2 regions of the Corynebacterium kozikiae genome follow, and region 1 is predicted to be linked to the other one. Evidence: riboswitches for the same ligand, from Rfam matches in the RefSeq annotation. Region 1 holds a riboswitch; the other holds the start of a gene.

Region 1 (5,316 bases):
GGCCCACGGCGAAGTCTCGCACACCCGAACAGTGGGCAGCAGCTAAACGGGCAGCTCAGAAAAGCCTTCTTCGCGCATACCGCAGCCATGAAGTAGTCATTGAGGTTGAATTAGGAGGCCTGAGGTATTATCCCTCCTTCCAGTTCCGCGGCGGAAAGATCATTGACGCCCTTGCTGAGATCAACAAAGAGCTCCTCTCTTCGTGCACACAACTGAATGGGACTGACAAAGCGAGGGCGCTGCTGGACTGGTGGCAGACTCCACTTCCAAACCTGGTTCCAAATGCGATTGGGGGCAACCAGTCACCGCTCCACCTGTTGAACCAGGTCCCGGAAGCACAGTTCGAGGCGATAGTGCAAGAGGCGGGCGCACTGAAGACATTCAATCCGTAGGCGTGCCTGCTTCTTTGATCGAGCATCTGATGGCCTACAGACTATTGGAGGAATGCATACTGAAATACTTGCCGGGTGTTTTGCTATTGCGCACGAATTCTGGATCAACTCACGTTGCCTGAGCCACACGAGGCGGCGGCAGATAAAAATTGTAGACCATCTGTATCAGCAAAACTTGGTGGAGCTTAGATTGAACGAGTTTCGCAGCTCACATCCACCCGAGCAGGGCATCAATTTCGCGTTTCGCCTGCTCAGCGCCGGCTTCGTAGTTTGCCTGAAGTTTTGCTAATTTGCGCTCGGAGTTGCCGATCAGCATGCGTTCCGGGTAATACACATACGCCGCGCCGCTTTGCTCCAGTGCGTCGATCTCATCGGCGGTGGCGTTGTACCGTTCATGGCGAGTGCCTATGGCGCGTGCGACAGCGGGGTAGCGGCGCAGTACTCGCCCAGCGGAGCTCGGCTTCCGACGAAACCCTCGCGGCCGCGAACGCAACACCACAAAACGCTCGTAGCCAGCCTCTTTGGCCGCATCTAGGGCCAGGCCTCCAGAGGCACCAAGAGCGCCATCTACATAGGGGGCACCGTCAATGTAGGTGATTGGCATGAACAGGGGCATGGTGGAGCTTGCGCGTACACGTACCACAAGATCGTCTACGGTTGGGCAGTCCTGTTTGCCCCAATGCACTGTCTCCCCGGTGTCCGCGCGCATGGCACTGATGTCCATTGCGCTGGGATGCTGCCGGAATGCCTCAAAGTTGAAGGGGTAGGGCCCTTTGGTGGATTCCTCGTAGATAAAGCGCGAGTTGAAATACCCCTGGCCGCGCAGCCAGGAACCAAAGCCCCCTGCCCGCGGGTCCACCACCATGTCGATGAAGCTGGCTTTGGCCCGCTCCGCATCCCTGGATAAGTACGCCACAGCCAGCGACGAGCCCGCACTGATCCCCGCAACCATCCCGAAGTCCTGGCGCGCGTCGATAAGCAGCTCCACCATGGGGGCGAGGTAGCTGTTGCGCGTGCCGCCGCCTTCAATGATCAGCGCAGTGCCGCTCATGCTGGTGCTTCTTGTGTGGAATGAAGTGCATGATGGCCACTACGACCGCGCCCACGATGAGGCCGAAGATGAGGGAGAAGAATGTGTCTACCAGCCACATCACAAAACCGCCCAGGTGCTCCACCTTGTCCGTCATGGAGTGGACAAAGCCGTAGGGAGCGTGCCAGCCGAGCTCGTCGAGGCCCACGAGGAGGATATGGCCGCCAACCCAGAGCATGGCGAACATGCCGATGAATGCAATGACCTTGAGCACCTTTGGCATTGCGGAAACCAGCCCGCGGCCAAAGCGCTGAGCAGCTCCGCTTTCTTTCTTGGTGAGCGCCAGACCCATGTCATCCATCTTGACCAGCAGCGCCACGGCGCCGTACACGCCCACGGTTACTGCGATTGCCACGGTGATCAGCACGGCAGCTTCCATCCAGATGGTTTGGTCAGCCACCTCGTTGAGGGAGATCGCCATGATTTCCGCGGAAAGGATGAGGTCCGTGGTGATTGCGCCGCGGACCAGCGAGTCTTCGTCCTTGGCGCCTGCCTCGTCCTCTTTTTCATGCTGCTGGCCGGAGACCAGCTCCCACACTTTCTCTGCACCCTCAAAGGCCAGGTACACGCCGCCCACCATCAGGATCGGGGTGAGCGCCCACGGTGCGATGGCGTTCAACACCAACGCGATGGGGAGGATGATCACGAGCTTGTTGAACATCGAGCCCTTGGCGATACGCCAAATGATCGGCAGCTCGCGGGCGGGCTGCACGCCCTGCACGAAACGCGGGGTCACGGCGGCGTCGTCTACCACCACACCCGCAGCTTTCGCGGAAGTTTTTGCGGCAGCGGCCGCCACATCGTCAACGTTTGCCGCTGCGGTGCGCGCGATCAGCGCGACGTCATCAAGCAGGGCAGCGAGTCCACCGGCCATAACAATTACATCCCATCTTGAAGGTGATTCGTCCCGCTCATTCTATGCGTTGGGAAAGCAGATTCCTCATAGAGCGCACTCTTTGTGATGTAATTGCGGAATGGAAGTCTTGTTTGCGTTTGGTCTCACCTTGTTTGCGGGGCTTTCCACGGGGATTGGCGGGGCAATTGGCGTTGCCACCAAAAGGTCCACTGACCGTTTCCTCGCCGCCACGTTGGGGTTTTCCGCCGGAGTGATGCTCTACGTCTCCTTCATGGAGATCTTGCCCAAGGCCACCGAGGAACTGGGCGCTGCATTGGGGGAGGTGCCCGGGAACTGGGCAGCGGTAGCATGTTTCTTTGCCGGGATTTTGCTGATCGCTGTGATCGACCGCCTGGTTCCCACGGCCATCAATCCACATGAGCGGCAGGGGGTGGAGCAGCGTAAGCGCGCCATGAAGCAGATGGGTGTGCTCACCGCCATCGCAATTGGTATTCACAACTTTCCGGAGGGCTTTGCCACCTTCCTGGCGGGCCTTACAGACCTGTCTATTGCATTGCCCGTGGCCGTTGCTATTGCAATTCACAACATCCCGGAGGGTATTGCGGTGGCTGTGCCCATGCGGGAGGCAACCGGGTCCAGGAAAGCGGGCTTTTGGTGGGCGTTCATCTCCGGCCTTGCGGAGCCCGCGGGGGCACTCGTTGGATACCTTATTCTCTTGCCATTTTTGGGTCCGGTTGCGCTGGGGGTGGCGTTTGGCATGGTGGCAGGCATCATGGTGTTTATCTGCCTGGACGAGCTTCTGCCTACCGCGGTGGCCACAGGCAAACACCACACCGCTATTTACGGGCTGATCGGGGGCATGGCAGTGATGGCGCTTTCACTGCTTTTGTTCCTGTGATATAAACATGAAATTAGTTCTACGGGTGCTCAAAAAGTGGGCTGAGAAAGACCGTTGAACCTGATCCGGGTAATACCGGCGATAGGGAGTGAACGATGCAACGTTGGCGTGTTATTGATATCCTCATTGCTTCCGTTTTGGGCATTGCCTGCGGATTGCTGTTTTGGATTTGGAATTCTATTGGCTACGCGTGGTACACCGCCGCGGACGCGTTAACACCTGGTTTCGGGGGTATAGCCACTGGCATTTGGCTGATCGGCGGGCCAATTGGTGCCCTGGTGATTCGCAAGCCGGGTGCCGCGATCTATGTTGAGGTGCTGGCTGCCGCGGTGAGTGCGGCGATTGGCAACCAGTGGGGGATTGAAACCCTGTATTCGGGTCTTGCCCAGGGCATTGGTGCCGAGATCCTCTTCTTGATCTTCGCGTACCGCCGCTTTGGCCTGGTTGTTGCGGCGCTTTCCGGCGTCGGTGCCGCTGTAGGTGCCTTCCTGTTGGAGCTTGTGACCAGCGCAAATTACGCAAAGTCCTTGGCTTTCAATCTCACTTACCTTTCCACGATGGCCATCTCCGGCATCATCCTCGCCGGTGGTCTGGCGTACTTCTTGGTCAAGGCTTTGGCCGCGACTGGCGCCTTGGACCGTTTCGCCGCAGGCCGTGAGGCGCGGGAACTGGTGTGATTCCTGGTGAAGTTGTAGCGCTTGGCTATGGGTACCGCCACGCCAGCCGCAAAAACCCCGCATTCACGGGGCTAGACTTCCATATTCGCCCAGGCCAGCGAGTGCTGCTGCTGGGGCCCTCCGGGGCGGGCAAATCAACACTCCTCGCTGCAATAGCAGGGCTTGACGACGAAGGCGAGCACTTCGGCAAAATTGCAGCCACCGGCACCGTTGGCATGGTGCTTCAGGACCCCGACTCCCAGGTGATCGCTTCCAAGGTTGGCGACGACGTGGCCTTTGGCTGCGAAAACCTCCAGGTGCCGCGAGAGGAAATCTGGCGCAGGGTGCCGATTGCCCTGCAGAAGGTGGGCCTGGACCTGCCGCTAGACCACCCAACAGCGCAGCTTTCCGGCGGCCAAAAGCAGCGCCTCGCGCTGGCAGGGGTCCTCGCGATGGGGGCGGACATCGTTCTGCTGGACGAGCCAACCGCGAACCTCGACCCCACGGGAGTAGAAGAAGTGGTGCGCGCGGTGGCTGCGGTGGATGCCACTGTAATCATTGTGGAACACCGGGTGTCTACCTGGATTGAGCAGGTAGACACCCTCATGGTGCTCACTGAAACTGGATCCGTGATCATGGGGCCGCCGGAAGAGATTTTGGCTGAACACGGGCAATGGCTTGCTGAGCAAGGCGTGTGGATCCCCGGGCAGGACCCGCATTTTCCGCCGGCGATTGCCAAGGATGCTCCAGCGGTGATTGAAACCCGTGACCTTGTGGTCGGGTGGGACGCTCCGGTGACCGGGCCTTTGAATCTCCACTTCCCTGAAGGAGTTTCAACGGTGATCACTGGGCCAAACGGTGCGGGAAAATCAACCCTGCTGCTCACGCTCGCCGGATTGTTACCACCACAAAGTGGCCAGGTCCGCGTGAACCTGGATTTGGGGCCGGACCCGTGGAAGTGGAAGTCGGCTCAGCTTGCCCAGCGTTTTGGCTACGTGTTCCAAGACCCTGAACACCAATTCGTGACGGCGTCGGTAGAGGATGAGCTAGGGGGACAGGGCGGCGATCTCCTTGCCCGCTTGGGTCTTGCACACCTGGGCAAAGCGAATCCTTTTACACTCTCCGGTGGGCAAAAGCGCAGGCTGTCCGTTGCCACCTGTTTGGTGAATTCCCCGAAAGTGGTGTTTTTGGACGAGCCCACGTTTGGCCAGGATCGCACTACCTTCCGCGAGCTCGTAGGCCTGCTGCGTGAGCTCACAGACAGGGGCACAACGGTGATTTCTGTCAGTCATGATCCCTTGTACTGCCGTGCGATGGGGGACAAGGTGGTGGCGCTGTGAACCCCTTGGCCAGGATCATCGGGCTCGCGGTGCTCACCACGCCGTTGCTGCTGAGCGTGGATGTTGTCTCTGCGGCGGTGGCGC
Region 2 (5,316 bases), on a different contig from region 1:
TACGTCCTGACCGGATATGGCACGGGCGCGATCATGGCGGTGCCGGCGCATGATACTCGCGACTACGAGTTTGCTACCGAGTTCGGGCTTCCAATCGTCCCAGTGCTGGACGGCGATGTGTCCACCGAGGCGTTCACTGAGGATGCGGCGCACATCAATTCTGCAAATGACCAGGGCCTTGACCTCAATGGGCTCGGCAAGCAGGACGCAATTGCCAGGGCAATTGAGTGGCTGTCTGAGCAGGGCAAGGGCGTGGAAAAGATTCAGTACAAGCTCCGCGACTGGCTGTTTGCACGTCAGCGCTACTGGGGTGAGCCCTTCCCCGTGGTTTACGACGAACACGGCCAAGCCCATGCATTGCCGGAATCGATGCTTCCGGTGGAGTTGCCCGAGGTGGCGGACTACAAGCCTGTTTCTTTTGATCCCGAGGACGCGGATTCTGAGCCGCAACCGCCGCTGGCAAAGGCCACCGAGTGGGTTCACGTGGAACTTGATCTGGGTGATGGGCCAAAGAAGTACATCCGGGATACGAACGTGATGCCGCAGTGGGCGGGATCTTCTTGGTACCAGTTGCGCTACATTGACCCCACTAACGATGAGGCGTTCTGCAACATTGAAAACGAACGCTACTGGACGGGACCGCGCCCTGAGGTGCATGGCCCGCAGGACCCAGGCGGTGTGGACTTGTATGTCGGCGGCGTGGAGCACGCTGTTTTGCACCTTCTGTACTCCCGCTTCTGGCACAAGGTGCTGTTCGATCTGGGATACGTTACCTCCAAGGAGCCGTACCGCAGACTCTTCAACCAGGGCTACATTCAGGCATTCGCGTACACGGACTCCCGTGGCGTGTATGTGCCCGCGGCTGAAGTGGAGGAGCGCGATGGCAAGTTCTTCTACAACGGAGAAGAGGTGAATCAGGAATACGGCAAGATGGGTAAGTCACTGAAGAATTCGGTGGCACCTGATGAGATTTGCCGCGATTTCGGTGCGGACACCCTTCGTGTGTATGAGATGGCGATGGGCCCGCTGGATACCTCACGCCCGTGGGCTACAAAGGACGTGATCGGTTCTCACCGCTTCCTCCAGCGTCTGTGGCGCCTGGTGGTGAGCGAGGAGACTGGTGAGCTGGTGGCCACCGAGGCCGCGCTCACACAGGATGATCTGAAAGCCCTTCACCGCACGATCGCTGGTATCCGCGATGACTACGAGGGCCTACGCATCAACACGGTGGTGGCAAAGGCGATCGAATACGTCAATTACCTTACCAAGAACTACCCTGCTGGCGCGCCGCGCGAGGCAATCGAGCCCCTGGTCATCATGATCGCCCCAGTCGCTCCGCACATTGCTGAGGAGCTCTGGAGCCGCCTCGGCCACCAGGGAACCATTACGTTCGTACCGTTCCCTGCATTCGATGAGCAGTACCTGACCGATGATGAGATTGAGCTGCCGGTGCAGGTCAATGGCAAGGTGAGGGGTCGCATCATGGTGCCTGCCGACGCCGCCCAGGATCACATCATCGAACTCGCCGTTGCGGGGGTTGCGGCTCATCTCGAGGGTAAGAACGTGGTGAAGCAAATTGTGGTTCCGGGCAGGATGGTGAACCTCGTAGTGAAATAGCAATGTTTCACGTGAAACATTGCCGTAGAATCTAAGCATTGGTTTGGGGTGCCTTCGGGCTGAGAACATACCCATTGAACCTGATCTAGTTCGTACTAGCGAAGGAAAACCGCATGGATTCTGCTATTTTGGCGTCCATTGACGCCCTGAGAAACACCACTCCCCTGGTTCAATGCCTTACAAATCAGGTAGTCAGCCAGGTCACTGCAAACGCCCTGTTGGCTGCGGGTGCCACGCCAGCGATGTGCGAGACCCCAGAGGAATCTAGGGAATTCGCACATGTGGCTGACGGAGTACTGATTAATGCCGGCACGCCCAGTGAACAGCAGTACGCCGGGATGCGTGAGGCAATGCGGGGTGCCGCTGAGGCAAATACCCCGTGGGTACTCGACCCCGTTGCGGCGGGCGCGTTACCTTATCGCACGCAGTTTTATCAGGAAGCACTCACGCACTCCCCTACCGTGATCCGCGGGAACGCCTCAGAAATTGCGGTGCTGGCGGGCGTCGGCACGGGCGGACGCGGTGTTGATGCTACGGATGCAGTCGCTCCTCAAGTTGCACAGGCGCTCGCTGAAAGTAGCGGTTCGATTGTTGCTGTCTCCGGACCTAAAGATCTTGTTGTGAGCCAGCAAGGTTTCACGTGGATCGCGGGTGGACACCCCACCATGGCGCTGGTGATTGGCACAGGATGTTTTCTCGGGGCATTGTGCGCTGCCTATGCTGGCGCAGCGCGTAACGAAGGTTTGGATCTTCACTGGGCAATTGTCGCGGCGCATGCGCACACAAAGGCGGCAGGTGCGGTTGCCGGGGAGCAGTTTGCGCAGCAACCGGGCTCGTTTGCGGTTGCGTGGTTGGATGCGTTGCACCAATTGAGCGCCACGGAGATTGTGCAGAGGGTGGAGCTGGCGTGATGTGGGATTTATATCTTGTCACGGACCCCTCCTACCAAGTGGACTTGCCAGAATTTGTCGCCCGCGCCGTATCCGGCGGTGTTTCGGTGGTCCAGTTGCGGGATAAGCACGCTGACACTGATTCTTTCCGCGCCCAAGCAATAGCTCTGCAACAAGCCATCCCGCACATCCCAATTTTTGTGAATGACTGCGTTGAGATCGCGCAGGAATTGGGTCTCCACTTGCATATTGGTCAGTTGGATATGCCGTATGAGCAGGCTCGTGCGCTGCTTCCGGAAGAACAGATGATTGGGCTCACCATTGAAACCATGGCGCAGTGGCGTGCGTGTGTGGACCTTGGGATTCGCTTGCCTGATGTCATCGGTTTGGGGCCCGTGGAGGCTACAGCCACGAAGCCCGACGCCCCCGAGGCCATCGGCGTTGCAGGAGTTGCGGAGATTGCGCAGGAGGCAAGAGGTAGGGGTGTTGCGTGCGTGGCCATCGGAGGAGTGGATGAGCGCAACGCCAAAGATTTGGCGCCCCACGTGGATGGGCTGTGCGTGGTGTCGGCGATCATGGGGGCGCAGGATCCGGCAAAAGCCGCAGAAAGATTGCGCACAATGTTTCAGGAGAGTAAATGATCCCCAACGTTCTTTCCATCGCTGGAACTGATCCCACCGGAGGGGCGGGCATCCACGCCGATCTGAAGTCCATCGCCGCAGCCGGTGGGTATGGCATGGCGGTGGTGACCTCCCTGGTGGCACAAAATACACATGGTGTTCGCTCCATCCACACTCCCCCACCTGAATTTCTGTACGAGCAGCTCCTCGCGGTGAGCGATGACGTCCGGATTGATGCGCTAAAGGTAGGCATGCTCGGATCCCCGGACATAATCACGGTGGTGAAGCGATGGCTTGAGGAGGTCAAGCCTGAACATGTGGTGATTGATCCGGTGATGGTCACCACCTCGGGGCACCGTCTGTTGAGCTCGGAGGGTGAAAATAGCCTCCGGGAAGTTCTGCCTGCGGCATCGATGATTACGCCGAATATTCCGGAGCTTGCGGTTTTAGCCAATGTTTCACGTGAAACCATCAAAAACCTGGAGCAGGCCACTCAGATCGCGCAACACCTTGCAGAGCGATTTGATGTGCAAGTGGTGGTGAAGGCCGGACACCTAAGTGGTCCTGAGGCGGGCAATACGCTAGTGAACAAGCAGGGAGTGCTCGCCACGGCGCCCTCACAGCGCGTGGAGACGAACAACACGCACGGCACAGGGTGCTCGCTCTCCTCCGCGCTCGCGACAAGGCTCGGCATGGGCGAGGCCCCGGTGGAGGCCTTGCGTTGGGCAACGGATTGGCTGCACGGCGCGATTGTGCATGCGGAAGCGCTCAGCGTCGGCCAGGGTAACGGCCCGGTGCACCACTTTTGGCGTCAAGAGGTGCAGTAGGCAGTCGCCGCTGGAATGCAACGCGCAATGCGTGACGCGCTGGTTGGCGCCTCGCCAAACTCAGTCTGAGCGCTGAGTTTTGCGGCCACCGCGTGGACCTGCACCCCGCGTGCAATAGTTGCCAAGGACCACTCGCCCCAGCGGGCACCGTATGCGCCGAGGATGCCGGCGAGGACGTCCCCAGAGCCCGGGGTGGCTAGCCACGAGTTACCAATGTTGATGTTCCACGTGAAACCATCAGGGGCGGCAATCATGGTGCGGCGCCCTTTGCGGAGAATGTACGTTCCCGTCTCCTGCGCCGCCTCGGCAACGGGTTGGGTACCAAACAGTGCCTCGTACTCCCCGGCGTGGGGAGTAATCAGGGTGGGAGCGCTGCGGCGCGCAAGATCGGAAGGCGTGATGAAACCAAGTCCACTGGCATCAATAAGAAGGGGCAGTTCCGTTTCCATGAGGGTAGCTTCGTGATGGGAAACCCCCGGCCCATACACCCATGCTTGGCAGCGTCCCGCCTCCCCGAAACTCTCGGTAGCCACAACCTCAGGCGCCCAGGCCAGCACCTCGCTGGAGCACGGCCCGACGTAGCGCACCATCGCGGAGGTCGCCTGCACAGCGGCGTATGTAGCCAATACGGCCGCGCCGGGATACATCGGTGATCCCGCGATCACCCCAACTACCCCGGCATATTTGTTGTCTTCCACGCGTGGCTCCAGCGAAGGGAGCGGAAAAGCCACGCCGTCTGCAAGATCTACGTACTGTGTTGCCGCCTCGTGGGCGCGTAGGGCCGCGCTGAGTGCGGTGCCGGCGGCGTCGGAAATGTCATGGCAACGCACAGTGCCGCAGTTGTTGCTGAGTGCGTGTGCAACGCGGAGGCCGCCGAAGGTCACGCTGAGGTCGGCGCGGACGCCATCGCCGGTTCCGGTGTCGGCGTCGATGCCGGTGGGGATGTCCACGGAGACTACGCACCGTGCCGACGCGGCCAGGCGCCCCCACAATGCGGCAGTGCGTGCGTCCATCGGTGTGGAGCCAAGCCCCTGGATGGTGTCTACAAGGACGTAGTTTGTCCATGAGGGGGTGGTCACTATTGGCCCAGGATAGGCCGCCAACGCCGGCGGGTGCGCTTTGCCTTCGGGGTGGATGAGGACCACTTCGACGTCGTGCCCCTGGGAGTGCAGGATTGAGGCCGCGTAGAGGCCGTCGCCGCCGTTGCCTCCGCCACCCACAGCGAACACGGTGGGCCCGCCTAGCGCGCTGAGCTCGCATGCGAGGTGCCTGGCCGCTTGTTTCATGAGGAAGTCTGGCGGCGACTGCTCGATCATCGGCGTTTCCACCGCGCGGATGGTGCTGCTGAGATAGGCGGGTTGC

Evidence for each region. A riboswitch is a leader RNA that binds a small molecule or an ion and turns the genes downstream of it on or off. The one in region 1 is predicted to bind thiamine pyrophosphate.
Region 2: another riboswitch for thiamine pyrophosphate. It lies ahead of thiM (hydroxyethylthiazole kinase); the one in region 1 lies ahead of NQ018_RS06040 (ECF transporter S component).

Annotation. Positions count from the first base shown of each region.
Region 1 is NZ_JANIKJ010000007.1:21,335-26,650, forward strand. Features, by position in the region: gene NQ018_RS06020 (Abi family protein) at 1-392, shown strand, start outside; gene NQ018_RS06025 (patatin-like phospholipase family protein) at 601-1,443, opposite strand; gene NQ018_RS06030 (DUF808 domain-containing protein) at 1,418-2,356, opposite strand; gene zupT (zinc transporter ZupT) at 2,457-3,236, shown strand; TPP riboswitch at 3,248-3,342, shown strand; gene NQ018_RS06040 (ECF transporter S component) at 3,332-3,913, shown strand; gene NQ018_RS06045 (ABC transporter ATP-binding protein) at 3,913-5,232, shown strand; gene NQ018_RS06050 (energy-coupling factor transporter transmembrane component T family protein) at 5,229-5,316, shown strand, end outside.
Region 2 is NZ_JANIKJ010000013.1:47,519-52,834, forward strand. Features, by position in the region: gene leuS (leucine--tRNA ligase) at 1-1,617, shown strand, start outside; TPP riboswitch at 1,652-1,741, shown strand; gene thiM (hydroxyethylthiazole kinase) at 1,731-2,528, shown strand; gene thiE (thiamine phosphate synthase) at 2,528-3,148, shown strand; gene thiD (bifunctional hydroxymethylpyrimidine kinase/phosphomethylpyrimidine kinase) at 3,145-3,954, shown strand; gene NQ018_RS08505 (bifunctional ADP-dependent NAD(P)H-hydrate dehydratase/NAD(P)H-hydrate epimerase) at 3,939-5,316, opposite strand, start outside.